4 regions of the Colwellia sp. MB02u-10 genome follow, and region 4 is predicted to be linked to each of the others. Evidence: predicted binding sites of a transcription regulator. Region 4 holds the regulator's gene; each other region holds the start of a gene.
What was found. Region 4 encodes LexA, which represses DNA repair genes until DNA is damaged. Its sites were predicted from a motif close to TACTGTATNNNNATACAGTA; they were not measured.
Positions count from the first base shown of each region.

Region 1: H4J59_RS03225 (LexA family transcriptional regulator) is a predicted target of LexA. The motif match lies at 3,736-3,755, and genes of this name have one in related genera.
Region 2: recN (DNA repair protein RecN) is a predicted target of LexA. The motif match lies at 2,203-2,222, and genes of this name have one in related genera.
Region 3: ruvA (Holliday junction branch migration protein RuvA) is a predicted target of LexA. The motif match lies at 4,293-4,312, and genes of this name have one in related genera.

Region 1 is NZ_JACGVK010000077.1:6,495-14,750, forward strand. It holds gene H4J59_RS03210 (hypothetical protein) at 1-984, opposite strand, end outside; gene H4J59_RS03215 (hypothetical protein) at 1,103-1,438, opposite strand; gene H4J59_RS03220 (Y-family DNA polymerase) at 2,067-3,320, opposite strand; gene H4J59_RS03225 (LexA family transcriptional regulator) at 3,308-3,721, opposite strand; gene H4J59_RS03230 (HNH endonuclease family protein) at 4,040-4,756, shown strand; gene H4J59_RS03235 (hypothetical protein) at 5,247-6,809, opposite strand; gene H4J59_RS03240 (hypothetical protein) at 7,472-7,642, opposite strand; gene H4J59_RS03245 (hypothetical protein) at 7,711-7,986, opposite strand.
Region 2 is NZ_JACGVK010000117.1:97,751-106,006, reverse strand. It holds gene grpE (nucleotide exchange factor GrpE) at 425-1,060, opposite strand; gene nadK (NAD(+) kinase) at 1,246-2,127, shown strand; gene recN (DNA repair protein RecN) at 2,301-3,965, shown strand; gene H4J59_RS09515 (outer membrane protein assembly factor BamE) at 4,071-4,418, shown strand; gene H4J59_RS09510 (RnfH family protein) at 4,686-5,027, opposite strand; gene H4J59_RS09505 (SRPBCC family protein) at 5,079-5,510, opposite strand; gene smpB (SsrA-binding protein SmpB) at 5,662-6,144, shown strand; RNA gene ssrA (transfer-messenger RNA) at 6,250-6,599, shown strand; gene H4J59_RS09490 (metal-dependent hydrolase) at 6,889-7,587, shown strand; gene H4J59_RS09485 (VOC family protein) at 7,736-8,116, opposite strand.
Region 3 is NZ_JACGVK010000114.1:44,497-52,752, reverse strand. It holds gene tolA (cell envelope integrity protein TolA) at 1-418, opposite strand, end outside; gene tolR (protein TolR) at 418-846, opposite strand; gene tolQ (protein TolQ) at 861-1,544, opposite strand; gene ybgC (tol-pal system-associated acyl-CoA thioesterase) at 1,534-1,950, opposite strand; gene ruvB (Holliday junction branch migration DNA helicase RuvB) at 2,524-3,528, opposite strand; gene ruvA (Holliday junction branch migration protein RuvA) at 3,634-4,251, opposite strand; gene ruvC (crossover junction endodeoxyribonuclease RuvC) at 4,376-4,903, opposite strand; gene aspS (aspartate--tRNA ligase) at 5,050-6,834, opposite strand; gene cmoA (carboxy-S-adenosyl-L-methionine synthase CmoA) at 7,193-7,927, shown strand; gene cmoB (tRNA 5-methoxyuridine(34)/uridine 5-oxyacetic acid(34) synthase CmoB) at 7,932-8,256, shown strand, end outside.
Region 4 is NZ_JACGVK010000140.1:61,056-69,311, forward strand. It holds gene ahpC (alkyl hydroperoxide reductase subunit C) at 1,395-1,964, shown strand; gene ahpF (alkyl hydroperoxide reductase subunit F) at 2,075-3,676, shown strand; gene oxyR (DNA-binding transcriptional regulator OxyR) at 3,970-4,872, opposite strand; gene H4J59_RS18505 (hypothetical protein) at 5,145-5,447, opposite strand; gene lexA (transcriptional repressor LexA) at 5,785-6,399, shown strand; gene coxB (cytochrome c oxidase subunit II) at 6,985-8,256, shown strand, end outside.

The DNA.
Region 1 (8,256 bases), on a different contig from region 4:
CTGTTGGGTTTTAGTAACAAAAGAATAATTATCTTCCACACTCTGGTCAGGATTTATAATGTGGATAGTTCTTTTATGTGTCGCGATAGAATCCGTTAAATATGGCAAGGTTGACAAGAAATAACTTCGAATAAAAAAATCATCAGGAGCAAGACTAAGACCAATAATATAAACATCATGAGTAGAACCAAATACAAATTCAGGCTTATACCACATAACAGCGTTAGCTCTTACATCGAATGATTTTCCATAACCTGGTAATACAAGAAAGGGCTCAATTTCAGAATTTCGTATTCCATTAAACCAATGATGTTTTGACAATACACTAGTTGAAAAATACATTTCTTTATCCATCATCCCTTCTGTATATTTCATTGACTTCCAGCCCAAATCAATTGGTGACTTGGCATAGTCAGGAGCCTCACCTAAGCGCCAATTAACAGACCCATGTAACTTGCATATTGTTATTTTTTTATCTTCGTATGTGTATGTATAAGCTTTATTTACGAAGTCTAACGCGCGCTCTAACAAAGGATCCCAATTGAATGAAATAACGATATCTCTTTCATGTAATTCATTAACAAAGTCTATATATATCCTAGGGATATCGTTTTCGGATGGTGTTATTTCAATCAAAGTTTTAGCTAAAAAGTATCGAAGGTTTATTTTCTCTTTTGAGCCATTACTCGACCATCGCTCACCTCCACCATATTCTTTTAGTTCGATATATTCTAAAAACGTACATAGTTCCAAAAAACCAACTTTAGAGTAATCAACCACTTCATTTTCATCAATTTCAAAACATTCTCTAGCGTAATTATTAACCCTTTGAAAGATACCATTACACTCGTTTTCAAACTTACTCATTGCCTTCGAAAGAAGTTCAGCAGTTAATGGAACTCCAGCACCAGCTGAGAATCCAGCACCTAAAATGAAAGTTCTACTTTTTCTTATCTCCTTCATGAATAAATCATCTGCTTTCATTGATACTCCTGAATACGCCTAACGCCTAAATAACAGGCTAAGTAATGGTTGGCTAAAATTGTGTAGCGAAACGTAGCCAACTGTTACGTGTCCTTGTTGATTTTTTTGTTATGTATATTTACTCAGAAGTTGGTTTTACTTGTTTTTGTATAGATAAATATTCATCTACTGATTCTGCTTTTTTATCTAACCAATTTGATAAAGCAGCATCTTCTGTTTGCTTTGAGTAATTAATAAATAAATCAGATTGTTTTTGCAAAAACTGATTGAAATTTTGATTAAAGCTTTCTTTGTCTTCGACTGGCATCATGACATAACTAAGCATCACACCAAACTGAGAAGATTGTGCCCACATCATTTCATCTTGAGGCTTAGCTGTTGACTGCTTGGGTATAAGATACCCTAGGCTTAAACCAATAATAAAGATTAAAAATCCATATACTACTTTATTCATGCTTGTGATTAGACTCCAAAATCCAAGATATACATAACAGCATATTATGTGTACGTCTCAGTATCACACGCACCATAAGTAACGTTAAATTAACATTAATATCACATACTTTCAAAGCATTAGAAACTAGTAATGCTAAATCACATGTATATTAGGGCGTGTTACTAACACCTCTCAGTAATACAACCTGAACAAAAAATAAATTAAATACATTAAATTCAGATGGTTAAGTGACTTTATTTAGTGTTTATTATAATAAATGGCGTGTTACTAAGGCGTCTTATTAACACACCTCTAAAAATCATACTGACTTCCATATAAAAGGGTATTACAGCGTTTACGCTAGTAGTTAATTCATTAGAAAATATATGGCAAGATTTTTAGCTGGAATGTCAGGAATGCGGCTTAGTTAACCATAAACTTAATTACTGCGTTCAACATTAATCATTTCATTATTCACATGCTGAAGTAATGGTTCAAGGTCTTGAGGCGAAGATTGAACCAAGAGTATTTATCTTCTTCGTAATAAATACGGGCATTCGTTTTTGTATTGAAAGGCGTATTAAACAGCTCACTCACTATAGGTGAAATTACTTTGTTTACGCTAAATCGACCACACATATTAACCTCAACAGTTTATCTTAGGTATTTCTGACCAGTTACTCGTAGAGCGAGGTGATAAGAAGTTTCGTCTCATTGCCCACTTTTCGTTTTTTTCAGCGACAGCGACTTCAACTGCGCCTCTACCATAGCGATGATTTATTTGGTCATAACATTTCATTAAAGGCGGGTTATTCACACTAAGACTAAACATATCTTGTTGCTGAAATTGACTATTCTCTAGTTCAACGCCACCTACTCCGCAGCGATAAAAGCTAACACCTTTACTATAAATACTATCAAATACGTAAGAAATAGCACCTACTAGCTTTAAGGTATTATCAGTCGCAATGGGGAATTCATAAATAACAGATTTTTTATAGTAACTGTCATCATGTGGCGAGCTTGATGCAAAAATAACTAATCGTTTAATCAAAGAGCCTTGTCTTCTAACTTTTGCCCCAATAAGACTGGCGTGACTTGATAGTGCAGCTTTAAGCGCACGAGGGTCAGTTACTCGCTGACCAAAGCTACGTGTAGAAAATATCTGCTGTTTGTCTTGCCCTATTTCATCCCAATTTAAGCACTGCATGCCATTCAGTTCATTTACAGTTCGCTCAACGACGACACCGAACTGACTTCGCATTGCTTTAGGTGATTGATTAGCTAAATCCCATCCATTTTTAAGCCCTAATATACTTAGTCGTTTGCCCAGCTTATTGCCAATACCCCACACTTCGGTCAGTGACATTCTAGAGAGGATTTCTTTACGAGAGGCTTTATCATCTATCACAGCGACACCATCAAAACCTGATAACTTCTTCGATGCATGGTTCGCGGCTTTGGCTAATGTTAAGGTCGCGCCGAAGCCAACACCAACGGGTAAACGTGTTTCTCGCCACACCGCCTTGCGTATTACATGGCCGTATTCGTGCCAGTTATCAACACAGCTAAAGTTTTTGAAATGTAAGAACGATTCATCAATAGAATAGACATAATGGTTATCTGAGTAACGCGCAATAACATTCATCATTCTTTCACTTAGGTCTGCATACAGTTCATAGTTTGAAGAACGAACAACGACACCGTGCTTTGCTAGAAAAGACTTAACCTTAAAATAAGGGACAAATTTAGGTACTCCTAGCTGCCTAGCGATAGGGCAGACAGCACATATACAGCCGTCGTTGTTCGTTAAAACGACAACAGGTTTATGCCTAATGCTTGGGTCAAAAACCTTCTCTGCACGTGCATAGAAAGAAACAGCATCAACTAACCCAAACATGACAGCAGTACGGGGAGTTTTTTGTGCAACCTGAAGGATACATTTACTACTCCTTCTATTTGAAAGTCATCGCTTTCGCTTATTTTAATGGGCTTGTGTTCGTCAGAGGCAGATAACAACAATGCATTATCGGTATCAATTATTTTGCACACAAAGCAGCCATTAAAATTTGCTACAATTACAGAGCCATTACTAATATGCTCCACCCTATCAACAACAAGTACATCGCCATTAAAAATCCCTCTGCCTTCCATTGACCGTCCATTAGCGAGACCAAAGAAAGTCGCATTAGGGTGCTGAAGAAGTAACTCCTCTAATGAGAGATTTAGTTCTTGATATTCTGCTGCCGGTGATTCAAAGCCGGATATGCCTGCTTCAATATAAACGGGTATTACTTTCATAAAAAAACCAATTACACTGTACATAAATACAGTATAGTTGGTTTTGGGTATATTATGAAGTGCGATCATCAATTAGGTATAACTAGAACCAATGGCGCATAAAATATTGGTAATGAATTAAACTTAATGCTTTGATGCTAAATACTATTAAGGTAAGTTGAGTATTACTAGGTTGGTCTTAATCACTGTGGGTTTTCAATGTGACCTTCTATGAACTTCTTAATAACGTCGCCAGTCCTCCATAACTGAGAAGGCTTAAAAGCCAAAGATATATTCCTAAAGTTACTACTAAACCAAACATTTATTCGGTACTTATACATGACATTCAAAAGTTTATTATTCCCTTGCATACTGCTCAACCTTATTTTACTGACACCTTTAGCCAACGCTAACACAATAAAAAAATCAAACTCCGGTATTTGCCACGAGTCAACTAGTCCGTATTATGAACGCACTAAAAACTTCACTTCATTTGATAGTTTAGCGTCATGTATAGATGCTGGTGGCCGACTTCCCAAAGGTTCATCCTCATCTTCAGTATCAAAACAAAAATCATCAAACTATTCACGAAAGATGTTTGGTCATGGTTGGGCTGACAGCAACAAAGACTGTCAAGATTCCAGAATGGAAACACTTATCACTTATTCCTTGTCCCCTATTCAGTTTAAAACAGAAAAAAAATGCATGGTCATCTCCGGAAAATGGATTTCACCATTCTCAGGGGAGACTATATATTCGGCCTCAGAGATAGACATTGACCATGTTGTACCGCTCAAGTGGGCATGGATTCACGGTGCGAATCATTGGACTAAAGCCAAGCGAGTGAAGTTTGCAAATGATCCAGCAAACCTATTGAGTGTAGAAGCTAGGTTGAATAGACAAAAGGTAGCTAAGGGATTAAATGCGTGGCTACCACCAGCGAATCAGTGTCAGTATATATCTCGTTTTATCAGAGTTTATAAGACATACAACTTAGAATTGAGCAACAAAGAACAAGTGAGTTACGATAAAATTAGACTACAATATTGTAGCTAGATAACCCAAGGCCCTCTTTGGCTTATAAATGGTAATTAAATTTGCTAAAGCTTGCCTATAACTCAAATAGATACGTGCTTACAGTAAGTAACTTTATTGCCCTTAGTTTCTCATTAGGTCAGATACTTCCATACTATCCAATAATTCAAGATACAGATGAATGGTGCCGTTCGAGTAATCTAGAGATATTATTAAGCAAACTACCTTTTTGAGAGCTTTCCCACATTTATGCTCTTTATTGAGCTGTATAAATTATACGAGGCCTTCTTTTCATGGCTACGCTCCTTTACTTTAAGGATAGCGTTGTGTTGACCATTTGAGCTCAAGCCACAAAGAAGACCTAATTAAGGCATGAATTTTCTTAATAAATAGTCCGTTGAGCCACCAAAGCGGTCATAGGGGTTTAAAGTCAAGCTGTCAAAAAAAGACAGCTTGTATTAGTTCCGATTCAATTTAAATTCATGGACACCATCATATTTTACATTAATTATTATTCTAATATCTTTGTAAGAGAGTCAATAAGCTCTGTCATTTGATCTAAAATCTTATCGAATGCAGTTATTAGGTCGTTATCGTCAATCTCAAGGCGATTAATAGTCTTTTCATACGTTTTACCTCGTCTATGTGCTACTCCCGAAGAACGAACCCCTTGAAGCCCACCCAAGAACCTAGCAGCATCAAAATCTATCTTTTTTGTTTTAATAAATGCAGAAAACAACTTCATAGATTTCGTTTCATCACTAGGCATAACCGCTTTTATACCTTTCACATTTATCGAGTCGATTGTTATTTTAACAAGTGATAAAACTTGTGAATCAAATTCAGATTGTTCACTTTTGGTTAAGCAATGTAATGTATTAAAACAATGTTTATCAGAGTCCGTTAAAGGTAAGAATAAATACCAACCGAATTTTTCAAACCATTCATTTTGAAACCTTTCAAACACGCCCTTAAAGATTAAGTCGGGGCTTTCAGGATTTGACCATTGCCCTAACATACTCCTTTCAAAGTATGTTTTGCTCATCTTTTTATCTTCTGCCCCAATATTGAAGCATTTCCAATATTTTTGTTCCGAATGGGGTAAGTCCTTTCCTAAATCACCTAAAAAGACACAAACATGATCTTTTGAATTATTATCAATTCTTAACTGCCAATATCCAATTTTATAAATCATGCTATCTGAAACTTCATATTCTGTAGATGCATTAAAGTATCTTTGTAGAACATCTTTACTAAAAAAGACTTGAGTTAAATAGTGTGGCGAATCGGGATTACCACCAAAATAATCAGCTAGAATAGATGGATCACACGAATGAGATTTTGAATCGTGCTCATCTCCTTCAATGATAAATTCTTCATAGTCTTCTTCTAAACTAACAGGTGATGCATTTTGCTCTGTTAAACCTAGGCACTCTATTAATTTTTTACCTACCACTCTTGTAAAGTTCTTATAACCTTTTACATATGAGTCATTGGAATATTTATCGTATCTAATACTGTCTTTTTTAATTATCTCTTCGTTATCAAAATTTTCGTTAAAATGAAAAGTGCTTTCAAAAAACAAAAGTAAATTCATTTGTTTTGCTGCCATGAATGCTTTTAAGAATGAAGCTCTAATTACAATTTCTTTTTTTGAATATCGAATTACTTCAATCTCTTTTCCATTATCATCATCAATCACATATTTAGAGTTTTTAGCGTCATTGTACAATCTCAAGTACAATACTAATTCTTGAAGAAGTTCATTACACTTTTCATTTCTTCCTATAAAGTCTCGAACATAAACCAACGGTAAAAATTCAGATGTATGTTCTTCATAACTTACATCATCACCACACGTTATTATTGAAGGACAACCGCTACCGTATGATAAATCCCACCCGTAAGAGTCCATATAAACTTCCCTTCCGACTATTGGAGATAAACAAGAGTATTGCGAACCATCAACCGTTTTATCATCAGAATCGAGGTTTCTAAATAGAGGAATCCACGTTTCTTTACCTAGTTCATTCTCACAATAAGTAACAAAGTCTGATATTTTATTTTTTGACAAAAGAATCCTTCCTAAATTTATTCATAAGGTATTTTATATGCTTATGATAATACCATCTCAAGGTATGACTATGTTTAAAATCAATATTTAACAGTGTTGCTTTTTAGAGGCGACATACTTCAATGAATTTAGTATTTGATGAACGATTGATGTTTGAACTTCGCTCTCTGTAAAAGTAGTCCTTAGCGCCTCGGAAATCCCGTTAACATTCTGAGAGGAACTATCACTGACAGCTATGAGCTTGCAGGAGTCATACACTCTAAACTTGATTGAACATCATCCTGACTGGCTCCTGAGCCACCAAAGCGGTCATTGAACTTTTTAAAAAACCTGATGAATTAGAGCATTAGTTCTAAGGATCTTTCGTCCCAAAGTGCCAAAGAAAGATTATTTCGTATTATCCAAGGGAGCTATTTTCAATTAAATAGGGAAATTCAGCACTACAACTAAGAACTTGATAATTAATAGCTATATACAAAAAAAATTTCCAACTCATTTTTCATTGCCCATTTCAGTATCTCCACCCATGTCATCATCCAAAAAATCATGGTCATCATAAGCGGTGCGTAAGTTGGTACATTCGCAATAAGTTTTTGATGATTTTCAATTTCGAACTGCGCTATAGAATATAACCACTTTTGGTTTCGCTCATGACTATTCGCTTAGTGCGTATCACCTAATAAAACGTTTATATCACAAATGGGTTTGCCATTATTATAAGCAATCCCCCATGCATTTTGGACATCATCTTTACCAGCACCAGATAATGCTTTTTGGCATGAAGAAAACATGACTTTAAATAATTTAGGTTGACTAGGTGCTGTCTTAAACACAGACCCGATACAGTGAAAGGTTCTGTGATCCCAAATTTTTCATCTTTAGTTCCAGAAATATTAATTTTTTAACTATATTGAGTGTCCGGTTCCAGCCCAACTAAAGGTAATCGTGTGCCTTCATAAGCTAAATTTTTGTGCTCTCCTTCCCCACATCGCACCACTTGAAGCGGTAAAGGATAAGGAATGGAATTTATGTTTGTAGGATCATCTACAGGAAAATAAGTAACTTGTGCTGTTGTGGGATACAAATCGAGAGATTCAGAAGGTAGTTTATCTTCTTTATATTTAGCTTCAATTCCAACCCAAACGGTGAATGAATCGGTTTTAACATCACCAATCATGTAGCCTACAATTTATGAACTAAAAGCCATAATACGTCCTTGTTATTAAGTTTATGTCCTAGATTTTAGTTAAGAACTTAAAATTAGCTAATTTTATGGCAATAAATAGTTCATATCTTTCAATCGTCAGAATTAGTGACTAGTAGAATTATCATGTGCATTGGTATAACCCCCTTCTAAATAGACAATAAATTTCGACTGCGTAATAAAGTATAGATGCACATCAATAGAATTATCTTCGGCTTCACTTGGACAAAGTCAGGGGACTCC
Region 2 (8,256 bases), on a different contig from region 4:
ATTTATCTGAAGACGGTTAAATTTCATTTAACTTGGTGGACTAAAGTCCACCCTACAAGTAGTAACTTGGCCTTGGGCAATTGTTTTTGTGGGTTTTGTAGGTTTTGTAGGTCGGACTTTAGTCTGACACCCCTTAAGCTAGCAATTAATCTGATGGGTTAACAAACAGCTATCGCGGGTATTATTTTTTTTTCGGTGTTTATGCTGAAGACGGTTAAATTTCATTTAACTTGATGGACTAAAGTCCACCCTACAAGGGCCTACAGTGATAATGTGAATTTAGCCAGGTGATAGTGTGGGTTTTGCATGGTGATAGTGTGACTTGGGGCGATTTTTTTGTACTTAAAAAGATCAAATCTTGCACATAAAAAAGCCAAACATTTGTCTGGCTTTTCTTGTCGTGCAAAATTACCGAATAATAAAATTATGCGGTGGTATCTACACTCGGCTTAGCTTTTGACACCATCACCATAGCTGGGCGAATTAAACGACCGTTTAACTCATAACCTTTTTGCATAACGGCAATAACGGTATTAGGCGCAACACCTTCAACTTCTTGCATTGACATCGCTTGATGCAAATCAGGATTAAATGGTTGATCTTGTGGATCAATCGCTTGAATCGAAAATTTCTCTAACGAAGCTAATAAACCTTGATAAGTTAACTCAATACCTTCGATGATAGCAGTATTACTTTCGTCATCTTTATCGATATTTTGTAATGCTCGCTCTAAGTTGTCTACTGTTGTTAACATTTCAGCAGCAAATTTTTCTAAAGCAAACTTACGGGCTTTTTCAACATCTTGTGACGCACGGCGACGAACATTATCAACTTCTGCTTTCGCACGAATAACTGAATCTTTTTGATCGGCAACCGTTGATTTAGCGGTAGCTAAGGCGAGTTCAAGTTCGTTTATTTTTTCTTGCTCAACACTGATGTTTTCAGCTGCAGCGTCAAGTTGAACTTCAACTTGCTCTTCTGCATCCTCAATAATTTCAGCGGATAATTTTTCTGCTAAAATATCTTCAGCACTTTTATTCTCTGTTGACTCGTTAGCCATGAAAAACTCCAAAGTAGTTCTTAAATTTCAAAATAGGTAAATATAATAATGCTAATTATGGGGGTTTGTTTTTATGATTCAAGCACAAAAGTGAATCATTTAAAAAAAAGTCAACTTTACAAGCAAGCAAAATAGCGCGAAACTGCTGATAGTCCTTAATTATATTACATATTTATAAGCACCGTATGAGTAATTTATACCGCACTATTGGCTTAATTGGTAAACCTAACCATGAAGGTGCCAGTTCAACCATACAAGCTTTACATCAATATTTGTCGCAGCAAGGCTATCAAGTGCTGGTAGAAGACTCTGTGGCCAAAACCGTTAATATTGAAAATGTTGTCATGGCGTCACTTACCCGTATTGGTGAGCAGGCTGATCTGGCTATTGTTATTGGTGGTGACGGCTATATGTTAGGAGCAGCTAGAGTTTTAGCTTGTTACAATATTGGTGTTATTGGGGTTAACCGTGGCAATTTAGGTTTTCTTACCGATTTATCTCCTGATGATTTAATTACCCCGCTTGAAGCCATTTTAAAAGGTGAATCTCGCGCTGAACAACGCTTTATTATCGAAGCTGAAGTTTATCGCCACGGCAAACTTAAAAGCTCAAACAGTGCGGTGAACGAAGCGGTACTGCATGCAGGTAAAGTCGCCAGCATGATCGAATTTGAAGTTTATATCGATGGCAGCTTTATGTTTAGTCAACGCTCTGATGGTTTAATTGTTTCAACGCCTACCGGCTCAACCGCGTATTCTATGTCAGCGGGTGGCCCGATATTAACCCCCAATTTAAATGCCCTTTCCTTGGTGCCTATGTTTCCTCATACGTTAACCAGTAGACCTATTGTGGTTGATGGCAATAGCGAAATTAAACTAAAACTGGCCAATGAAAACTATGAAAACTTGCAAGTTAGCTGCGATGGTCATGTAATTTTAGCTGTTATGCCCGGTGATGAAGTGATTATTAAAAAAAGTGAATTTACCCTACGCCTAATACACCCACTTGATCATAACTACTTTAATGTACTAAGAAATAAATTAGGTTGGGGTCATAAACTCTACTAATATTGCTTAAACCTGCGATGAGTAGAATGTCGAAATATAAATAAAGTTGCAAACATAGCTTGAATAAAAACCAGATACTGTATAAATTAACAGTATCTGGTTTTTTAGTTACCATATCAATTGGTATAACACTTTGTCCAATATAACGTTGCGATAAAGACAGTGAGGCTACTATGTTATTGCAGCTCAACATTCAAAATTTTGCCATTGTGCGTTCACTCGACATTGATTGGCAACAAGGCATGACTACCATTACCGGCGAAACCGGTGCAGGTAAGTCTATTGCTATTGACGCCTTAGGGCTTTGCTTAGGTGATAGGGCGGTAACCAACGTCGTTAGACCTAATTGCGCGAAAGCCGAGTTAGCCGCCACTTTTGATACTAGTAATAACAAAAGAGCAAAAAAATGGCTAAAAAACAATGACATGTTGCTCGAAAATGAATGTATTCTGCGGCGGGTTATTTCTGCTGAAGGCCGCTCTAAAGCCTATATTAATGGTAGCCAAGTGCCTTTAACGCAACTAAAAGAAATTGGACAACTACTGATTAATATCCACAGTCAGCATAACCATCAACTCCTTGTTAAACCCGCTGAACAACGCAATATTCTTGACGCTTATGCTGGCCACCAGCACTTATTAGATGAAGTTAAATATTATTACCATCAATGGCGTGAACTTAGCCAAGAAGCCAAACTGTTGCAAGAAAGCAAAATACAACGTGAAGCCAAACAGCAGTTATTACAGTACCAAGTAAACGAATTAGATGAGTTTTCATTACAACTTGATGAATTTGAAAGCTTGGAAATTGACTATAACCGCCAAAGTAATGGTCAGCACATCCTCAATGAAACCTTAATTGCTGTACAACAATTATCTGAAGATGAACAATTTAACGTCGTTGATGGCCTACGGCACAGTACCGAGCAAATTACCACTTTAGGTAACTATGACCCGACATTAAAAGCCATAGCAGAACAGCTTAACGAAGCCTTAATTCAAGTTGAAGACGCTAGCCAAGAAATTAAGCATTATTACGAAAGTTTAGAGCTTGATCCACAAGCTTATACTTTAATAGAAGAGCGTTATTCAACCGCTGTGCTGCTAGCGAAAAAACATCAAGTGTCGGCAAGCTCATTAGCAAACTTTCATCAGCAGCTATTACAAGAGCTACAATTATTTAGCTCTGATGAAACACGTTTAAATCAAATTAAAGATGATATAGAGGCCGCAAAACAAAAATATCAACACGCTGCACTGATTTTGTCTGATTCAAGAAAAAAATCAGCCACTAAGTTAAGTAAGATGATCACCAAAAGCATGGCTGAACTTAACATGCCGTATGGCAAATTTTTCATCGATATTTGCCAAGATAAAAGCGAAAGCTTATCTGTTAATGGCAATGACAGCGTTAGTTATCTAGCGAGTTTAAACCCAGGGCAAGCGTTAGAAGCGATGAATAAAGTTGCCTCAGGCGGCGAACTTTCTCGTATTAGCTTAGCGATGCAAGTTATTCTGGCGGATAAAATTATTACCCCTACCTTAATATTTGATGAAGTTGATGTGGGCATCAGTGGCCCAACCGCCGCTATGGTAGGTAGCAAGTTGAAACAACTAGCAAAAAATACTCAGGTTATTTGTGTAACTCATTTACCGCAAGTGGCCAGTAAAGGTCATCAACAATTATTTGTCGCTAAATTAACCGATGGTGAACATACAGAAACCACAGTAACTGAACTTTCTAGCAATGGCCGCGTCCAAGAAATTGCTCGCTTACTGGCTGGTGATAAAATTACCGAAAATAGCCTAGCTAACGCGCAAGAATTACTGGCCGGATAAAGCAAAGATCAACAAGCGGGTAAAATAAACTAAAAATTATTTTGTATCTGTTAGCCCGCTTCGCTATTATCCCCATTCAAACTATAAAGGATAATTATAATTAACATGTTTTTTCGAGTATTAGCTATTGTAATCGCCTTGTCTGTTTCTGCCTGTTCTAGCTGGGTTTATCGTATAGATATTCCACAAGGAAACTATTTAGAGCAAAAAGATATCGACAAACTTCAAATTGGTATGACAAAAGAACAAGTTAAGTTTGTATTAGGTAGCCCTGTTGTTCAAGGCGCGTTTAATAAAGATATTTGGCATTATGTTTATAGTTTCAAATCAGGTCGAAGCGACGAATTCAACGCAAAAAAACAATTTACCATTACTTTTGATAACAATAAGGTTGTTAATGCTGAAGGTGATTTTGAATTACCCGAAAGCTATAACGTGCCCATGATTAACTAGGGTTAACTAGCGGTTAGTTGTTTTTTGAACATCATCACTCTTTCACATTGGCGTCCAGGAATGTACTGATGCATTGCAGCCATTAATGACTTTAATGGCGAGCAACTTCCATGTGATCTTGATATAAGGTTCATCCTGAAGATAAAGCATGTCTATTTTAGGACATGCTTTTTTATTGCTAAATTTTCAATAAATAACCTAATTGAGTCAGACTAAGTCATATATCAAAAGAGTAAATTAACTCTAGCCAGTATTACCTCGGTGTGGCTAAACCCGACCGCCAGTAATTTTATTAGCCCGGCCTTCTTCTTTGGCTTTTTCTGCTCTGCGTTTACGCACTTCTTTCGGGTCAGCAAGCAGTGGACGGTAAATTTCAATACGATCTAAGTCTTTCACCGTATCGGTTAACTTAGCTAAGCGATTCCAAATACCCACCTTATTAACGGCTAAATCTATTTCAGGAAACTCTTCAACGATGCCAGAAGCTAAAATGGCTTGCTCTAACGTAGTGTTAGGCTCAACAGTACAGCTAATAATCTCTTGTCGTGTCGGTGTGCCGTAAACCACCTCAATCGCGAATGGGGCTTGCTCACTAATTTCTTCACTCATAACCTATTCGCTCATCTTAATGTAAACTCTATTAATACGCAGCTTATACCACTAACCGTATACTTCTTTTGCTCGCTGAGTAAACGCTTGCACCATATTATTGGCTAAATTATTAAATACTCGACCAAAAGCTAAATCAAACATTTTATTAGAAAATTCATAATCTAAGGTCAATTCGATTTTACAGGCATCGTCAGATAAGGCTTTTAATTGCCAACCACCCACAAGATACTTAAAAGGCCCATCAACTAAACTCAATTTAACTTCTTGGTTGCTAATGAGCACATTCTGCGTGGTGAACCATTTTTTCAGACCACCTTTAGACACTAATATCGCGGCGGTCATACTATGTTCGTCTTGGGCAACTATTTTACTATCACTGCAATTAGGTAAAAACTTCGGGTAGGCAATCACATCATTAATTAAATAATACATATCTTCTACACTGTGCATCACTAATGCACTACGGCTTATGTTTGGCATTCACCCTCCAATTCTCAAGTGCGCTATCATAGCAAATGTCTTTTAAAAACGCATTAAAGTGAAAAATGATAAATAAGCCATTTAAATAACAGCAATACTCCGTATAATGTTGAAGATTGCTATTTTTGGTAGCAAACAAAATGGAAATATAATGGCAAAGAAAAAGAAATCAAGCAGCAATACTATTGCTCTAAATAAAAAAGCACGTCATAACTATACCCTCACTGATAAGTTTGAAGGCGGAATGAGCTTACAGGGTTGGGAAATTAAAAGTATACGCAGCGGTAAGGTAAATATATCTGACTGTTACGTACACATAAAAAATGGTGAGGCCTATTTACTTGGCGCTGAAATAATGCCGCTTAACGCCGCTTCTAGTCACGTGGTTTGTGATGCTAATCGTGACCGGAAATTACTATTAAACCGTCGAGAGCTAGAGAAAATTATTGCCGCTGTAGAGCGTGATGGTTATTCCTTAATCGCCACCGCCATGTATTGGAAAGCTTGTTGGGTTAAATTAGAGTTTTATTTGGGCAAAGGTAAAAAAGATCACGATAAACGTGCTGACATCAAAGATCGAGAATGGGCAGTAGATAAAGGCCGATTAATGAAAAATAGAAACCTAGATAGATAGTTGATTAAAAAATATCACGTTGTCTATTTAAACTAAGCGTTGTATAATGCGCTGCATAGACTTATATAGTCTATAGCAGTAGAAAAGAAGTAAAGAGTAAGCTTTGGGGCGGATCTAGGATTCGACGAGATTCATGAAACCCGAGGTGCATGCCCAGGGGCGGTTTGCCTGGTAAAAAGCCGCAAAACTATAATTGCAAACGACGAAACGTTCGCACTAGCCGCTTAGGCTAGCCATCGCCTCAAAAATTCTCCTATTGTTTAGAGGATCGATGGTCACCCCAAATAGGATAGCGAGGGAAGCACGCTTAAGGCTGAACCGCGAAATAGTATTAAGCTCACCATGACGAAGCCTGTCGGTTGGCGTCCAAGTGGTTAAATAAATGATCGACTAAGCATGTAGTACCAAGGATGTAGGCTTTTCGGACGGGGGTTCGATTCCCCCCCGCTCCACCAAAATAAAGACCGTTTTTAGTCTATTAGTTATACCTAGTAACTTTTAGATTTGGCCATAGTCTGGCAACAGGCTATGATAAAAAAAACCGCTTAATGGCGGTTTTTTTATGTCTAAAATTTACAAAACAACCTGCACTCAAAATATCCATGACTCTGACCCTTTGATTAGCCCACCATCGATTGCATAAATTAAAGAACAAGCTAAAAGCGAGTAATAAACCTAGATATGTCGCTTATACTATGAAATATAAGGTAAAATAGTGGCAAAATATTCTACTTAAAAGCAATAATGGCAAATTTTCAGACTCACTTCAATATAGCGGCGGCTTGTACAGGTATTAGCTCTGCAGTGCTATTATCAGCAGGTCATACTGACATCAATACAGCATTATGGTTGTGGTTTTTAGGCACTATTGGGGGATTGTTACCTGATATTGATTCCGACAACTCAACATCACTTGATATTATTTTCAATATATTTACCGCCGTCATTCTGCTGATGGTTTTGCACTATATTACCGGAGAGCACTTTAGAGAGATCCGTTTTATTGAGTTGCTGGTAATACCTTTAGCCGTTTATAGCATAATGAAATGGCTGATAAGACCGTTATTTGAAAAAGTGACGGTTCACCGAGGTAGCTGTCATTCTCTGTTATTCCTTATTTTATGCGGCCTACTAACAACGCAGCTAACTTGGATATTTAATAACGAATATGCCACTAAGTCGGCTATTCTTGCCTTACTTTCAGGTGGGTTTGTTTTCTTTGGCGGACTTATTCATTTAATTTTAGATGAAATATACAGTGTTGATTTAAGTAATATCCGCATTAAACGCTCCTTTGGCACAGCCCTGAAAATAGCCTATTTTAAAAGTAAAGGTGCAACATTTATGATGTTAGTTGCCAGCATCGCATTAGGCTATATGCTGCCGGAAACTGATACAACAATTAATTTACTAGCCGATTGGTCAACTTTTAATTTCTACTAAGAAGAGCGCCAGTCGATTGATATTTAGGGGATATATACTGTTTGTTAGAAGTCATATTTTCACAAAAAAAAGACACTAAAACGTGTCTTTTTTTATCTATTATTGCTCTCTAAAACGTTCAATTAGCCTATTTTACCAAGCTAACTTTTTACCCCATACGATGCAGGGCACAAATTTTATTACCTGATGGATCACGTAAATAAGCAAGGTAAATATTACCAACCGGCGCACTTCTAACACCTGGTGCGTCTTCACAAGCAACACCACCATTAGCAACACCCGCCGCTTGCCATGCATCGGCTTGCTCAGGAGACGTAGCAGAAAAACCAATAGTACTGCCATTGCCATGACCGGCTTCTTCACCGTTTATTGGTTTAGTTAGGGCGAGAATTCCGTTATCAGTAAAATAAAAGCACCGACCTTTTTCATCCATTACACCCGGTTTATGGCCTAGTTCACCTAAAATGGCATCGTAAAATACTTTTGATGCTTTTACGTCGTTCGCACCTATCATGATATGACTAAACATTTAATTTTCCTTTTTAATTGAACAAAAACACCAAGAGCGCTAGCTAATTTTTTGAATGATTTAGCTAGCGCTTTGGTCTCTAAAACTGTCTATAGCATGCACGACAAGCAGTTAATAACACAATAAAAAATTTGCATAAC
Region 3 (8,256 bases), on a different contig from region 4:
TATCAGCTTGCGCTCTTTCAAGCTCTTTTTGTTTGCGCTGTTTGTCTGCCGCATTTGCTTTAGCTTGAGACTTTTTAGCCGCGCTGTCAGCGGCCTTTTTTTCTTGCTCTTTTTTCTTCCGTTGACGTTCAAGACTCTTAATGCGTTTTTCTTCATTTACTTGTTTTTCTTTTGCGGCGGCAATACTATTTTCAAGATTTTTAAGCTTTTGAGCGTCATCGGCCTTTTGCTTTTTGATCTTATTAATTTGCGCCTCTACTTTACTTCTTTCAACAACAACCGCTTGAATGGGCTCCATTTGTACTGACGTTGGCGTCGATTTTGGTGGTGATGAGAAATCACCCCACAACAAAACAACAGCCAGTACTATGTGTATGGCAAAACTTAACACTAAGGGAGTTGAATACTTCGATGACACTACTTACTCTCCGGGGTATCAGTCATTAAACCAACAGATGGTACACCTGCTATTTTTTGTAACATCACCATTAATTGAATCACCGCATCATAAGAAACCGCACCATCGCCATTAACCACCACGGGGGTGTCAGGCTCCAACTTTAAATGTGCAGCAACTAAGGTGGCAACTTCTTCTGCCGACATAGGTTCATTTTTGCTAGTACCCACCGCCAAATAATAGTTGCCATTGGCATCAACTGAAGCCACTAAAGGCGGCTTCATGTCTTTACTAAGAGGTTGTGCATCCGCTTGCGGTAAATCAACTTTAACGCCTTGTGTTATCAGCGGTGCCGTTACCATAAAAATAATCAGCAACACTAACATTACGTCAATATAAGGCACTACATTTATCTCAGCAACCTTGCGGCGCCTGACTCGATTATACATAGTTAATCTCTACCTTAGCCGTGTTGCTCTGTCGCTGTTTGTCTTTGTAATATACTTGAAAATTCGTCCATAAAGTTACCATAGCTATTTTCAAGTTTTTCAACATTATGACTAAAACGGTTAAATGCCATTACGGCAGGAATGGCGGCAAACAACCCCATTGCAGTGGCAATTAATGCCTCGGCAATGCCGGGCGCAACCATAGCCAGAGTGGCTTGCTCAACCGCACCTAAGGCAATAAATGAATTCATGATACCCCACACGGTACCAAACAAACCAATATAAGGGCTTATTGAGCCAACGGTGGCCATAAAGGGCAAGTGTGTTTCCAAGTTATCGACTTCTCTTGACATTGCTACGCGCATTGCTCGGTGCGTGCCGTCAACAATCACTTGCGGTGCATAGCCATGCGATTTACGTAAACGAGCAAATTCACGAAAACCAGAAACAAAAAGACTTTCAATACCGTCAATATGCTCTTTGGCAGATACTTCACTGTAGAGCTTACTTAAGTCAGCACCACTCCAAAATTTATCTTCAAAGTCTTTTAATTGTATTTGAGCTGCAAGCAATACTTTACGACGTTGAAAAATCATGGTCCAACAAGCAATTGAAAATCCTAATAAGGTCAACATGACCAGTTGAACTAATAAACTGGCCTGTAAAAATAAATCAAAAAACGAAATTTCAGCTGACACGTTTTAATGCTCCTAATATGCTTTTGGGGATAATACAAGGTTTAGGTTTAGCCATAGCCAAGTTAACACAAGCGACTTTAATCTCAGCCGCACATAATGTTATCTGGTTCTGGTTCACAAGTTGCTGTGAAAATACCAAACTGGCAGACTTTAACCGGCTTATTGTTGTGGTGATTGTTAGCAAGTCATCAAGTTTTGCTGATGCCTTATTGTCCATTGCCACCTTTGTGACCACAAAGCCGATGTTTTGTTCTAAAAATATTGATTGATTAATGCCAAGTTCGCGCAGCCATTCTGTTCTAGCGCGTTCAAAAAACTTTAAATAGTTCGCGTAATAAACGATACCGCCGGCATCGGTATCTTCATAGTAAACACGTACGGTGTGTTGATGACTGCTTAATGACATTAAATTTATTCGATTTATCTTAGTATAAAATCTTTAAGTCCTTATCTTAATAGATAAAGCTCACACGGAACAAGAGCTAAGGTACTTTCTTTGTAAAAATTTCAACAATAAATCTAATTACGGATCTTTTATGAGTGTAATATTATAAAAAATCATTACTGATCAGCGACTGTAAATGGTTACTTCCCCTATATTCCTGCAAATCATTTCGCATTAGTTTTTCTAATGATTAACATAAATTATTTTTGTTTGCGTTACTCTACTCATCGGACTAAAATAGCCTTGTTGTTTGAGCTAGCGCACGAATTTTGTTTTTACATTTTTCATCTTAGCCCACAAATGTTTTGATAGGTGTTGTTACCTTTCTCTGTTATATATTTTCTAGGATCCCCATTTCCTTTTATCAGCTTATATTTTAAGTTGGCCCACATAGATTTATGTGGGCTTTTTTTTGCTTAAAATTCAAAGAATAAACATCGACGTTCTTTCACATCCATGTGACCACGCCATACCGTTCATCCTGAACATAAAAAGCACCCTAAGGTGCTTTTTATAATGGTAAAAACTTAGCGGTTAACTTGGAAAGTCTAAGCCAAAGTGTAGGTAAGCTCTACTCGTGGCAATTCGCCCGCGGGGTGTACGTTGTAAAAAACCTTGCTGGATTAAAAAAGGCTCTAGTACATCTTCAATGGTTTCACGTTCTTCGCCAATGGCAGCGGCAATGTTATCAAGACCAACGGGGCCGCCGGCAAATTTATCAATGATCGCTTCCAATAATTTTCGATCCATTAAATCGAAACCTTCATTATCTACCTCTAACATATCTAAGGCACTGGCAGCGGTTGCTTTACTGACTATACCGTCAGTTTTTACATCAGCGTAATCTCTGACTCTGCGTAATAAACGATTGGCAATGCGCGGTGTACCACGAGAACGCCTTGCAACTTCAAATGCTCCCGCTTGAGCAATGTCTAAATCTAAGAAATGTGCTGAACGCATGACAATTTCGGTTAACTCTTGCGTGTTATAAAATTCTAGCCGTTGCACTATGCCGAAACGATCGCGAAGTGGTGAGGTTAACGCGCCTGCGCGAGTTGTTGCACCAATTAAGGTAAAGGGCGGTAAATCAAGTTTTATAGAGCGGGCTGCTGGCCCTTCGCCGATCATAATATCTAACTGATAATCTTCCATCGCTGGGTAAAGAATTTCTTCTACCACAGGACTTAAACGATGAATTTCATCGATAAACAAGACATCATTTTCTTCAAGGTTAGTCAGTAATGCCGCCAAATCACCGGCTTTTTCCAATACCGGACCTGAGGTAGCCCGAACACTTACGCCCATTTCATTCGCGACGATATTAGCTAAGGTGGTTTTACCTAAACCCGGTGGACCAAAAATTAATAAGTGGTCAAGCGGCTCTCCTCTTTTCAGGGCCGCGGCAATGAAAATTTCCATTTGAGACTTTACATGAGCCTGCCCAGTATAGTCGGACAACATTTTAGGCCTAATAGCTCGGTCAACCGTTTCATCTTCACGGGTGGCTACGGGTTCAATTAATCTGTCTGCTTCTATCATGTATTACTCATTGTAAAAAATCATTGAAAAACTCATTGAAAAATTTTATCGTCATTTACCTTTGGCCCAAACTTGTTATCGTCAATATGGCGAAGTAATTAATATTTATAACATGGCTTTTAAGGCGCCACGGATCAAGTCTTCGCTACTTTTGTCAGGATGAAAAGCTGATTTAACTGCTTTGTCTGCTTGTAGTTGACTATACCCTAAAGAAACTAAGGCGTTAATAGCATCGCCTTTACTATCACTGATAAAGGCATTGGCTTGATTAACATCCGTTGGCATCATGTGCACCAAAGCGTCACTACTGTCAGTTTGCCAATCTTTTAATCTATCGCGCATTTCAATCAACAAGCGTTCCGCTGTTTTTTTGCCAACACCGGGTATTTTCACTATGGTGGTTAAATCGTCATGTATAACACAACTGACAAATTGATCGGCAGACATGCCTGACAAAATAGCCAAACCTAATTTAGGCCCAACACCATTAACCTTGATCAGTAAGCGAAACAGTTTACGCTCCACTTTATTAGCAAAGCCATAAAGTAATTGTGCATCTTCGCGTACCACAAAGTGGGTATATAAAGTCGCTTCTTGATTAACCTCGCCAAGGGCATAAATGCTGGTCATTGGCATAGTCACTTCATAGCCAACACCATTACATTCAATTAAAATTTCGGGGGCCATTTTTTCTATTAATATGCCACGTAAACGTCCAATCACGGCTTAACCTTTGCTTGATATACTATATAACAACACCATACCACTAGATATTTATACAGTAAAGTTTACGCCCTGAATTATTTAAAGCGGTGCATAAATAACGATGATACTAAAACAATAACCATTAGCGTAGGCGTCCGCGTACTGTTTTAGTGGCTTGGCCTGAAAGTTTACTGATCGAGTCGTGACTGTGCGCATGACAAAGTGCAACCGCCAGTGCATCGGCTGCATCAGCTTGAGGTGTACCTGGTAATTTCAAAATAGTTTTCACCATATGTTGCACTTGAGTTTTATCTGCCGCACCTGTACCCACAACCGATTGCTTAATTTGTCTAGCAGAGTATTCTGCAATCATTAAACCATTGTTCGTCGCCGCAACAATAGCCGCACCTCTGGCTTGGCCTAACTTTAATGCAGAATCAGGATTTTTCGCCATAAAGACTTGCTCAATAGCAAACATGTCAGGTTGAAATTGCAAGATAAGCTCACTAACGCCAGCAAAAATTGTTTGCAAGCGCATACCTAAGTCTTCACCTGCCGCTGTGGCTTTAATACAACCACTGCCTAAATAGGTAAAATTACGGCCCGATTGTTTAATGACACCATAGCCGGTTAAACGTGACCCTGGGTCAATACCTAAAATAATACTCACTCGTTATTTACCTTAATAAAAGCGTTAACTTTAAAAATAATACTATGGAAAAAAAACGCACGAATAAGGCCTAAGTAGCATTAATTCGTGCGTTTTAATTGTGTTAACATTAACGCTTAGTCACGTTAAAATTTTTCTAACAGACGTTATTCTGCTTTTGGCTCAGTATCAATTTCTTTTGCCAAACAAGCAATGCCTAATTCAGCCAGTTGTGCTGGGTTTGCATGGCCTGGGGCATTAGTTAACGGACACGCCGCAGTCGTTGTTTTCGGGAATGCCATCACATCACGAATTGAACTAGCTCCAGTCATCAGCATCACTAAACGGTCTAAACCAAAGGCTAAACCGGCATGTGGTGGCGCGCCATATTGTAATGCTTCTAATAGGAAACCAAACTTTTCTTGCGCTTCTTCATCGCTAATACCCAGAATGCGAAATACAGCGGCTTGCATATCTTGATTATGAATACGCACTGAACCACCACCTAATTCGCAGCCATTAAGCACCATGTCATAGGCATCAGACAAAGCACCCACTGGATTTGCTTCTAATTCAGCCGCGGTTAAATTGGTTGGCGCGGTAAATGGGTGATGAATAGCATGCATGTTGCCGTCAGCTTCTTCAAACATTGGAAAGTCTACCACCCACAATGGTTTCCAATCACCTTGCAATAACCCAAGCTCTTCACCCACTTTTAAACGCAAGGCACCTAATGATTCAGTCACCACATTATAAGTGTCTGAGCCAAAGAAAATAATATCGCCGGTTTTAGCATGAGTACGAGTTAATAAGGCATTAACGGCGGCTTCATCTAAGAATTTTAAAATCGGTGATTGTAAGCCTTCAAGACCGGCATCAAGGTCATTAACTTTTAACCATGGCATGCCCTTAGCGCCGTAAATACCAACAAATTTAGTTAACTCGTCAATACCTTTACGAGAGAATTTAGCGGCGCCTCCCGGTATACAAATAACGGCAACTCGGCCTTTATCGTCGTTAGCCGGGCCAGAGAACACTTTAAACTCAACATCTTTTAAGATATCAGCCACGTCAACAATTTCAAGTGGATTACGTAAATCTGGTTTATCAGAGCCAAAACGAGTCATCGCCTCTAAATAAGTCATGCGCGGAAATTCACCTAAGTCTACGTTAAGTAGCTCTTGGAATAAGCCGCGGATCATAGTTTCAGTCACTTGCATCACTTGATCTGAACTCATAAATGAGGTTTCAATATCAATTTGAGTAAATTCTGGTTGGCGATCTGCACGTAAGTCTTCATCACGAAAACACTTAACGATTTGATAGTAGCGTTCCATACCTGACATCATCAACAATTGTTTAAATAATTGTGGCGATTGTGGTAAAGCAAAAAATTGCCCTTTATGAGTACGGCTAGGAACCAAATAATCACGCGCACCTTCAGGTGTAGCTGCTGTAAGAATGGGTGTTTCTATATCCAAAAAGCCTTGTGACTCAAGTGATGCACGCACCGCTGAAGTCACTTTAGCGCGAAAACGCATACGCTCAGTCATTTCTGGGCGACGTAAATCAAGATAACGATATTTTAATCGTAGCTCTTCAGAGTTCTTCTGATTTGAATCTAAAGGTAGCGGTGCTGACTTATTTAAAATAGTCAACTCTAAACCCAACACTTCAATAGCGCCCGTTGCCATATCTTTATTCACTTGGCCATCAGGACGAGCGCGCACTTTACCTTTGATTTGCACGCAAAACTCATTACGCAAAGTGTTGGCTTTTTCAAGCACTTCAGGAAAGTCCGGGTCGTAAACAACTTGTACAATACCTTCACGGTCTCGTAAATCTAAGAAAATTACCGCACCTAAGTCACGACGACGATTAACCCAACCACAAAGTGTGACTTCCTGACCCACATGAGATTCATTAACCTCACCACAATAAAGACTACGCATGTATTTACCCTAAAATTCGAATAAGCTGAACAAGTTAACAGATGTTTTATAAATCTATAACTTGTGATGATAAAAATTGCCAACATTATAAAGCAATGCTAAGTAAAGTCACCCGACATTCAATGAATAGTCTAATTAGACCCGTTCCACTTCAGTATGCCGGTTAATGATATTGATAATGCTGGCCCCCTCAAGCTTTAAGCAGGTTTTGCATTCTATGCTAAGCACTGCCAATAATGGCGTAAAGTCGGCTATAACGCCCTAAGCAAAACATAAAAACACATTACCTTGTTTATCAGAGAATATATCAGGTAAAATACGCTTTTATAGCCTCAAACGTTAGTATAGTTTTGACATCATGAAAACATCAGATACCGATTTAATTTTTTCTAATAAACAAAGTAAAATCAAAGACTTTGCATTCGACGCACAAGTCGTAGAAGTTTTCCCCGATATGATCAGCCGCTCAGTGCCTGGTTATAGCACTATTATTGATACCATAGGCCGACTCAGTCAGCGCTATGTCACCGATAACAGCCAAGTTTACGACCTGGGCTGTTCGCTCGGCGCGGCAACATTGGCGATGCGTAAAGGTATTACAGCAAAAAACTGTAAAATTGTCGGTATTGATAGCTCAAGCGCTATGGTTGAACGTTGTAAAATGCATGTGAGTGCTTTTAAAGGTGAAACACCGGTTGAGATAATAGAAGCTAATATTCTTGATATTGAAATTAAAAATGCCTCTATGGTAGTGCTTAATTTTACTTTACAATTTATCGCGCCAGAACAACGCCAATTATTGTTAAATAAAATAGCTAAAGGCCTTAATCCCGGTGGTTTATTACTACTGTCAGAGAAAATAGCTCATACCGACAACGTCTGTAATGAATTACTCGTCGACTTACATCATGACTTTAAGCGTGCCAATGGTTATAGCGAATTAGAAATCGCCCAAAAACGTACCGCACTAGAAAACGTCATGCTCACTGATAATTTAGACACCCATTTAAAGCGTTTGAAACTGGCTGGCTTTAACCATAGCGCCCCTTGGTTTCAATGTTTTAACTTCTTTTCTCTGATCGCGATTAAATAACCCCATGATTTCATTTAACAACTTCTATCAAAAAATAGCGAGTAATCGATTAAGCCACTGGCTTAACATTTTACCCGCGCAACTGACTCAGTGGCGTGAACAACATTTACACGGCGAGTTTGCCCAATGGCAAAAAACCTTAATGGCGCTACCAAAAACATCACCATCAAGTGTTGATATTAGTACCACAGTACGGGCAGGCGAACGCGCTGACATTAATGACGGTGAATATAAACGTTTAGAGAATTTACTGAAAAAGTTTAAACCTTGGCGTAAAGGCCCGTATCATATTCATGGGCTGCACATAGATACTGAATGGCGTTCTGATT
Region 4 (8,256 bases):
AATTGAGGGGCGTTTTTTTTGCCTATAATTTTTGGCGAATGAATGATTAATTATTGAAAGTGGTAGGAGTAAAGAAATTAATTTTTGTTCCATGAGTAATGAATCATTTATTTTCACCAAATCTTCGTCGAGGGGTTTAGGTTAGATAGGGTTATTTCTTCAAACTGCATGTCATTAAAGACTAAGTATTAACGGCGAAAGCTATGGTTTTATTTTTATTTTTATTTTTATATAAATTGAACTAACCATAATAATAGCACTCTTACTTAGCAAGAGATTCTCCCCTCGGTTTTGTTTTTATTAGTGTTTTATAGTGTTTTTATATTTTTATACGCTCCTCAATTGAGGGGCGTTTTTTTTGCCTATAATTTTGGCGAATGAATGATTAATTATTGAAAGTGGCAAGGAGCAAAGTGATTAATTTTTGTTCCATGAGTAGGGAATCATTTATTTCCACCAAATCTTCGTCGAGGAATTTAGGTTTGTTTTTATTTAAATTGAACTAACGATAATAATAGCACTCTTACTTAACAAGAGATTTCCCCCTCGGTTTTGTTTTTATTAGTGTTTTTATATTTTTATACGCTCCTCAATTGAGGAGCGTTTTTTTTGCCTATAATTTTTGGCGAATGAATGATTAATTATTGAAAGTGGTAAGGAGTAAAGCGATTAATTTTTGTTCCATGAGTAGGAAATCATTTATTTTCACCAAATCTTTGTCGAGGGGGTTAGGTTTATTTTTATTTTAATTGAACTAACGATAATAATAGCACTCTTACTTAACAAGAGATTTCCCTCTCGGTTTTGTTTTTATTAGTGTTTTTATACGCTCCTCAATTGAGGAGCGTTTTTTTTGCCTATAATTTGTGGCGAATGAATGATTAATTATTGAAAGTGGTAAGGAGTAAAGCGATTAATTTTTGTTCCATGAGTAGGGAATCATTTATTTTCACCAAATCTTCGTCGAGGGATTTAGGTTTATTTTTATTTAAATTGAACTAACCATAATAATAGCACTCTTACTTAACAAGAGATTTCCCCCCTCGGTTTTGTTTTTATTAGTGTTTTTATATTTTTATACGCTCCTCAATTGAGGGGCGTTTTTTTTGTCTTTTTTTTGCTTTGATTATAGCTAAAGAAATTAAGCTGATATTAATAGGCAATCTTATTTTTCATATCACTTTCTGCAACATTGAAATTTTAGCCATCTATAAAATAAAGTTAAACAGTCACAGCAACAGTGTCCTGCTCTTTCTACATTTCATTCTACAATACAGTAATAGTTTTTACCTATCGATATGATAAATTCAAACGATTGTTCCTATTTTAAATGCCGGCGTATCATTGTCCCAACTTAACAAGTACTCATATTTTTAAAACAAGTGGAGATAAACATGTATAAATCAATTATCAATTCAACCATCCAACCATTTAACGCAACAGCATTTAGTAAAGGCGAATTTGTCGAGGTTTCAGAAGCTGATGTTGCAGGAAAATGGGCAGTATTTTTCTTTTATCCAGCTGACTTTACCTTTGTTTGTCCAACAGAGTTAGGTGATATGGCTGACCATTATGCACAACTACAAGAAATGGGCGTTGAAGTTTACTCAGTATCAACCGACACACATTTTACCCATAAAGCTTGGCACGGCAGTTCAGACACTATTGGCAAAATTACCTACCCAATGATTGGTGACCCAACAGGCAAAATTACTCGCAACTTCGGTGTCATGATTGAAGACGACGGCTTAGCATTACGTGGCACGTTTGTTATCAACCCTGAAGGCGAAATTAAAATTGCTGAGATACATGATCTAGGTATAGGCCGTTCAGCAAAAGAGCTAGTGCGCAAAATTCAAGCGGCACAATATGTAGCTGAACATGACGGTGAAGTATGTCCAGCAGCATGGCAGCCAGGTGCAGAAACATTAACACCCTCATTAGATTTAGTTGGCAAAATCTAAATAAAGTAAAAAACTACCGCGATAGTTTTAAAATATCGCGGTATTTACCAAGCCAATTCAGCATGATCTAAAAATCATCCTATTCAGCAGTTTTTTCAAAGGAATAAACCATGTTAGATACGAACTTAAAGCAGCAACTAACGACCTATTTACAGAATTTAACATCGGCTGTTGAATTATCAGTATTTTTAGGTGACGACGTTAAATCAAAAGAATTAAATACCTTGGTGACAGAAATTGCTGAAATGTCAGCATTAGTCTCGGTTGTTGCAGCAGATGCAAGCAACGAGCGAGTGCCATCAATGTTAGTAAAATCAGTTAAAACTGGCGGCGAAATGCGCTTCGCTGGCGTGCCGATGGGGCATGAATTTACTTCTCTGGTATTAGCCTTGTTACACAGCGGTGGACACCCAATAAAGCTTGATAAAGCGGTGATTGAGCAAGTGGCCTCACTAGAAGGTGAACATAGCTTTGAAACCTATATTTCCTTAAGTTGTCAAAATTGCCCAGACGTAGTGCAAGCACTTAACATGATGGCGGCAATTAATCCGCAAATTAAGCATGTGATGGTTGATGGGGCATTATTCCAAGAAGAAGTATACAAACGAGATATTTTATCAGTACCGGCAGTTTACTTAAATGGTAAAGCGTTTGGCCAAGGCAGAATGACGGTAACTGAGATTTTAAACAAAGTTGATACCAATGCTGGCGCGAGACAAGCTAAGGCGATAAACAACAAAGCAGCTTTTGACTTATTAGTTATAGGTGGTGGCCCAGCAGGTGCATCATCAGCAATATATAGTGCCCGTAAAGGGATACGCACAGGCATAGTGGCAGACAATTTTGGTGGCCAATTACAAGAAACCATGTCCATTGAAAATTTTATCTCAGTGAATGCAACTGATGGGCCTAAACTAGTGGCTAACCTAGAAGCCCATGTTAATGAATATGATGTTGATATTATGAATAATCAACAGGTGAAAAAAATTATAGAAAGTGATGTTGAAGGTGGTTTAATCACCGTTGAATTAGAAAACGGCGCTATCTTACAAACACGCTCAACCATTATTGCTACAGGCGCAAGATGGAGAGAAATGAAGGTTACTGGTGAGCAAGAATACCGTGGTAAAGGTGTCGCTTATTGTCCGCACTGTGATGGGCCATTATTTAAAGGCAAATCAGTTGCTGTGATTGGTGGTGGTAACTCAGGTATCGAGGCAGCCATAGATCTCGCTGGCTTAGTTAAGCATGTTACTGTTCTTGAATTTGATAGCGTACTACGTGCTGATGCGGTATTACAAAATAAAGCGCGTTCGTTGCCAAATATCGAGATTATTGTTAATGCTCAAACCACCGAAGTATTAGGTAATGGCAAGCATGTGACTGGACTAAACTACCTTAATCGTGCAACAGATAAGCAAGAGAGTGTCGAACTTGCCGGTATTTTCGTACAAATTGGTTTAGTGCCAAATTCAAAGTTTTTGCAAGGAACTGTTGATTTAACCGAGCGAGGCGAGGTGATCATTAATCACAAAGGTGAAACCAATATTGCGGGTGTTTATGCGGCGGGGGATGTAACAGACACGCCATTTAAGCAAATTATTATCGCTATGGGCAGTGGAGCAACAGCAGCATTAGGTGCATTCGATTATTTAATTAGAACACCGAACCCGCTTGAAAACACTGAAAGCGTTAGCGAAGCTGCAGCTTAGTAGCGGATTAATTAGTAGCGGATTAATTAGTAGCGGATTAATTAGTAGCGGCTTAACTCGCAGCTCAAACTAGCACTGAAACGCCAGTACAATAAGTACTAAAAAAATAAACGCTATCGTCGCAACGGTAGCGTTTTTTCGTTAATAGCGCGTTTGCTGTTGCACTGATTTTACCTTTGACCCATCTAAGTTCCATGCAGGCGTGATATAGCTTGAACTTTAGTTCATCAAGTTAAATGAAGCTTAACCGTTTTTGCTCCAAGCTCATAAGCGGGTTGTGAAACATAGCTAACTTATTCATCAAATAAACCCGTTACTGCTTGGCGCACTTCATTAACCACAGCGCTAACACTTTCCATACGCGCGTAACCGGCACGACAAAGTAATGATATTTCACGCACCGGTTGCGGGCTTTCAAAAGGAATGTAATGAATATGCTTCTGTGGAGCATAATTAATTGTCGCCAACTGTGGTAGCAGCGTAATACCCATATTGCTTGCCACCATATATCGTAAGGTTTCAAGACTGGTGGCTCGAAAACTATCATCTTCCTCCGCACCAGCGCTAAAGCAATAGCCCATGGCTTGATCTCTCAAACAATGGCCATCTTCTAAAGTGAGAATTTTTTGATTATGTAAATCATCAAATGTTACTTTGGTTTTATTAGCCAGTGGATGTGAAGGTGACGTTGCCATTACCAAGGGCTCGATGAATAAATCGTAACGTTCAAAACGTGCCATTTCTGGTAACCAAGGCAAAATTAAAATATCGAGTTTGCCTGCTTCTAATTGTTGCAGTAAATCTTGGGTTCTATTTTCATGTAAATAGAAGTTTATTTTCGCTAGATTGCTGTTTAGTGCTGGCATAATATGCGGCAATATATATGGCGCTAACGTCGGTATTAAGCCTATATGTAAATCACCTGACAGTGGATCAAGTAGCGCTTTTGCCGCTTCTTCAAAGTTATTCGCGGCGTTAAGTACTTGCCGAGCTTGTTGTACTAACTGTTTTCCTGCGGGTGTTAGCATAACATTGCGCGGTTGGCGTTCAATTAAGGTTAGCTTAAGGCGTTGTTCTAGTTTTTGAATTTGACCACTTAGCGTTGGTTGACTAACAAAGCAAGCCTCAGCAGCATGGCCAAAATGCTTATATTCGGCAATGGCGGTTAGATATTCTAAATCACGAATTTTTATCATAGTTTAAATCTATTGATATGAGGTGGTTGATAGCTAAATTGATGTTAACTTAAGGTACTCAGTTTAGCGAGCATACTGAAAAGCAAAGCCGGCAATGAAAGCGCTAATACCCAGACTAAGCGAGGTTTGCAAAGGCTATAAACTTGTTAAAAGCTTAGTTAATTGAGGCGCTTATTGCATCACTGGGTATTTAAGCCGTTGTTTAAAATGACTGACTGTGCTTTGAGGTCTTAAAGCCTTAATGAGTTAAGACGTTGAAGGAGATTGAAGCATTATAGCTTTGAGCGCTCATAAGCTGGAATGTTAATAAAATTTTCATCACCTTTGGCAACCGCTTCCTTTAAGCTCGCTTTTCTATTTTGGCGAGACTCAATACTTTCACCAAATACCTGAAAGTGAGATCGCGCGATAACATCGACAGCCTCTGCATGAGATATAACGCCTAACGCTTTACCCGCATGGATAAAGCCTTCAACTCTGAATTTTTGCTTATCATCTTTTTTATGATTTTTTGCGAGGCTAAAAACTTTTAGCAACTGTGCTTGGCAACAACCTAAATATTCGTGTTTATTCATTATCTTCCATTCACCTTCTAAGGTTGATTTACCTGCTGTTTTAGCAAGGTTAATAGTTATATTTATGGGTATTTTTAATGACCTTAATCAGTAGTGCTTTTTGATTCATTAACATTCAAATTGACCATGATGCATACCTGACTGATTTAATCGTGAAAGCCGCTTTACAACAACATGGACTGAGCACTTAATTTTTTGGAAACACCACCATTGCAACTAAAACCCAAACCAGCAAAGCCGGATTATTATTTTCTTGCGTTTATTTACAGCCTGTATACAATAACAGTAATACTGTGTAAAAATACAGGCTCGCTCTTAAGTAGCTTAAGGAATAACTATGCGCCCTTTAACCCCCAGACAACAGCAGATTTTTGATCTGATCCGAGAAAAAATTTCTGATACGGGTATGCCGCCAACGCGTGCCGAAATTGCTGCTTTTTTTGGTTTTAAGTCGGCCAATGCAGCAGAAGAACATCTAAAAGCGCTAGCGAAGAAAGGCTATATTGAAATGCTGCCTGGCACATCGCGTGGTATTCGTCTTACACAAGAGTTTATCGCTGAAGATGGTTTGCCACTTATTGGTCGTGTGGCGGCCGGTGAGCCTATTTTGGCGCAAGAACATGTTGAACAACATTACAAAGTTGATGGCAATTTATTTCATCCTCCAGCTGATTATTTATTGCGAGTTAATGGCGAGAGCATGAAAGATATCGGCATTATGGATGGCGACTTGTTGGCTGTTCATCAAACAACCGATGTGCAAAACGGTCAAGTGATTGTTGCTCGTGTGGAAGACGATGTTACCGTGAAGCGTTTTAAACGTGAGGGCAATGTGGTTTATTTACATGCTGAAAATGAAGATTTTGCACCGATTAAGGTCGATTTAAAGTCTCAGCAATTTAATATCGAAGGCCTAGCCGTTGGTGTTATTCGCGCGGCTGATTGGATGTAGTTCACCTTGCACTTACTTCATAAATGCTAATACTTAGCTAGACTAGATTTTCCTACACTAGACTTTCCTACATTATATCTCGCAGATTTAACGGTAACTTGGTTTAAGCCAAGGGGTTAAAATCTGCGTATTTCTTATGCTTGATAACCATTTCTGTGCCTAATATGTAGCTCAATTTTTTTGGTTAGAACAATCCTCCTATTCGGCAATAAATACCGCTAATAGCTTGCTTTTTATACAGCAAATTTCTGTGTTGATTATTTATTATTCAGCATGAAAAGTATGCCTTGAACAAAATATAAACATTGCAGCCATCCTTTTAAAAATCTACTTGTCGTCCAGTTTAGGGCATTTACTCTATTGTATTTATTGGTTTTTATTTATCATACTTTTGAAATTAAAAATTGACCCCTATCAAGTTTTAAGTAATTCTAGTCTGGAAAACGTACAAAAAAACAATAGGGCGTAATTGATAGCTGTTGATTAATGCGTCACTTAAATAATAATAAATGTATGCGCTAAATAGCCGGTTTTCATAATGAAAATATGTTGTTTGGCCTAAATTAAAGGTGAAGGAGATGTCGTGTGAAAAGACGTAACCTAGGTTTGCTGTTGCTAGGGGGCTTGTTGTCTAGTTCAGCGTGGGCAGATATGTCGCTGAACTTAACTAAAGGTGTTACTGAGGTGAGCAGAGACGTATATGATTTACATATGCTGGTGCTCTATATCTGTACTGGTATCGGTATTGTGGTCTTTGGTGCTATGTTTTGGTCTATGGTGTTTCACCGTAAATCAAAAGGTTTCAAACCAGCAACCTTTCATGAAAGCACAAAAGTTGAAATTCTTTGGACGGCGATTCCTGTCGTTATTCTAATTGCTATGGCTTTTCCTGCCACTATTACGCTGATCGATATGGAAAATAACGATGACGCGGATTTAACCATTCAAGTAACAGGTTCTCAGTGGAAATGGCATTATAAATATTTTGATCAAGACCTTGAATTTTATTCAGTGCTTTCTACCCCGCGTGAACAATACGAAAACCAAGATGGTACCTCAGCAGAAAAAGGTGAACATTATCTGTTAGAAGTTGATCGTCCTTTGGTGATTCCAACCAATAAAAAAGTGCGTTTTGTTATTACTTCTGATGATGTTATCCATGCTTGGTGGGTACCGGCATTTGCGGTAAAACAAGATGCTAACCCAGGCTTTATTAATGAAGCTTGGACCAAGGTAGATGAACCCGGTGTTTATCGTGGCCAATGTGCTGAGTTGTGTGGCAAAGACCACGGCTTTATGCCGATAGTGGTTGAAGTTAAGTCTGAAGCCGATTACGCCATTTGGCTTGATGAGCAAAAGCAAATGAAAGCCAATGCAGCAGCTGCTGAAGCGGCGTCGTTAAATGCTTCGGCTTCAATGGACGAATTAATGCAACTGGGCGAAACAACCTATACCGCTTACTGCGCAGCGTGTCACCAAGTCAGTGGACAAGGTTTACCACCCGCATTTCCAGCCCTTAAAGGCAGTGCTATTGCCACAACGGGTCCCGCTAGCGCGCATATAGATATTGTCGTTAATGGTAAAGCAGGTACCGGCATGCAAGCTTATGGTAAGCAATTAAGCTTAAAAGAAATTGCGGCGGTTGTAACTTATGAGCGTAATGCTTGGGGTAACAATACAGGTGAAGCTGTTCAAGCGGCTGACGTGCAAGCGGTTAGTGGCGCAGGTACCTCAGATATGGTTAAGCAAGCGGTTGCAGACGTTAAAGAACAAGTTGCTGAAACCGTTGCCAAAGTCATACCAGAAGAAGATTTATCAAAGGTTTATAGCCAAGACGAATTAATGACCCTGGGTGAA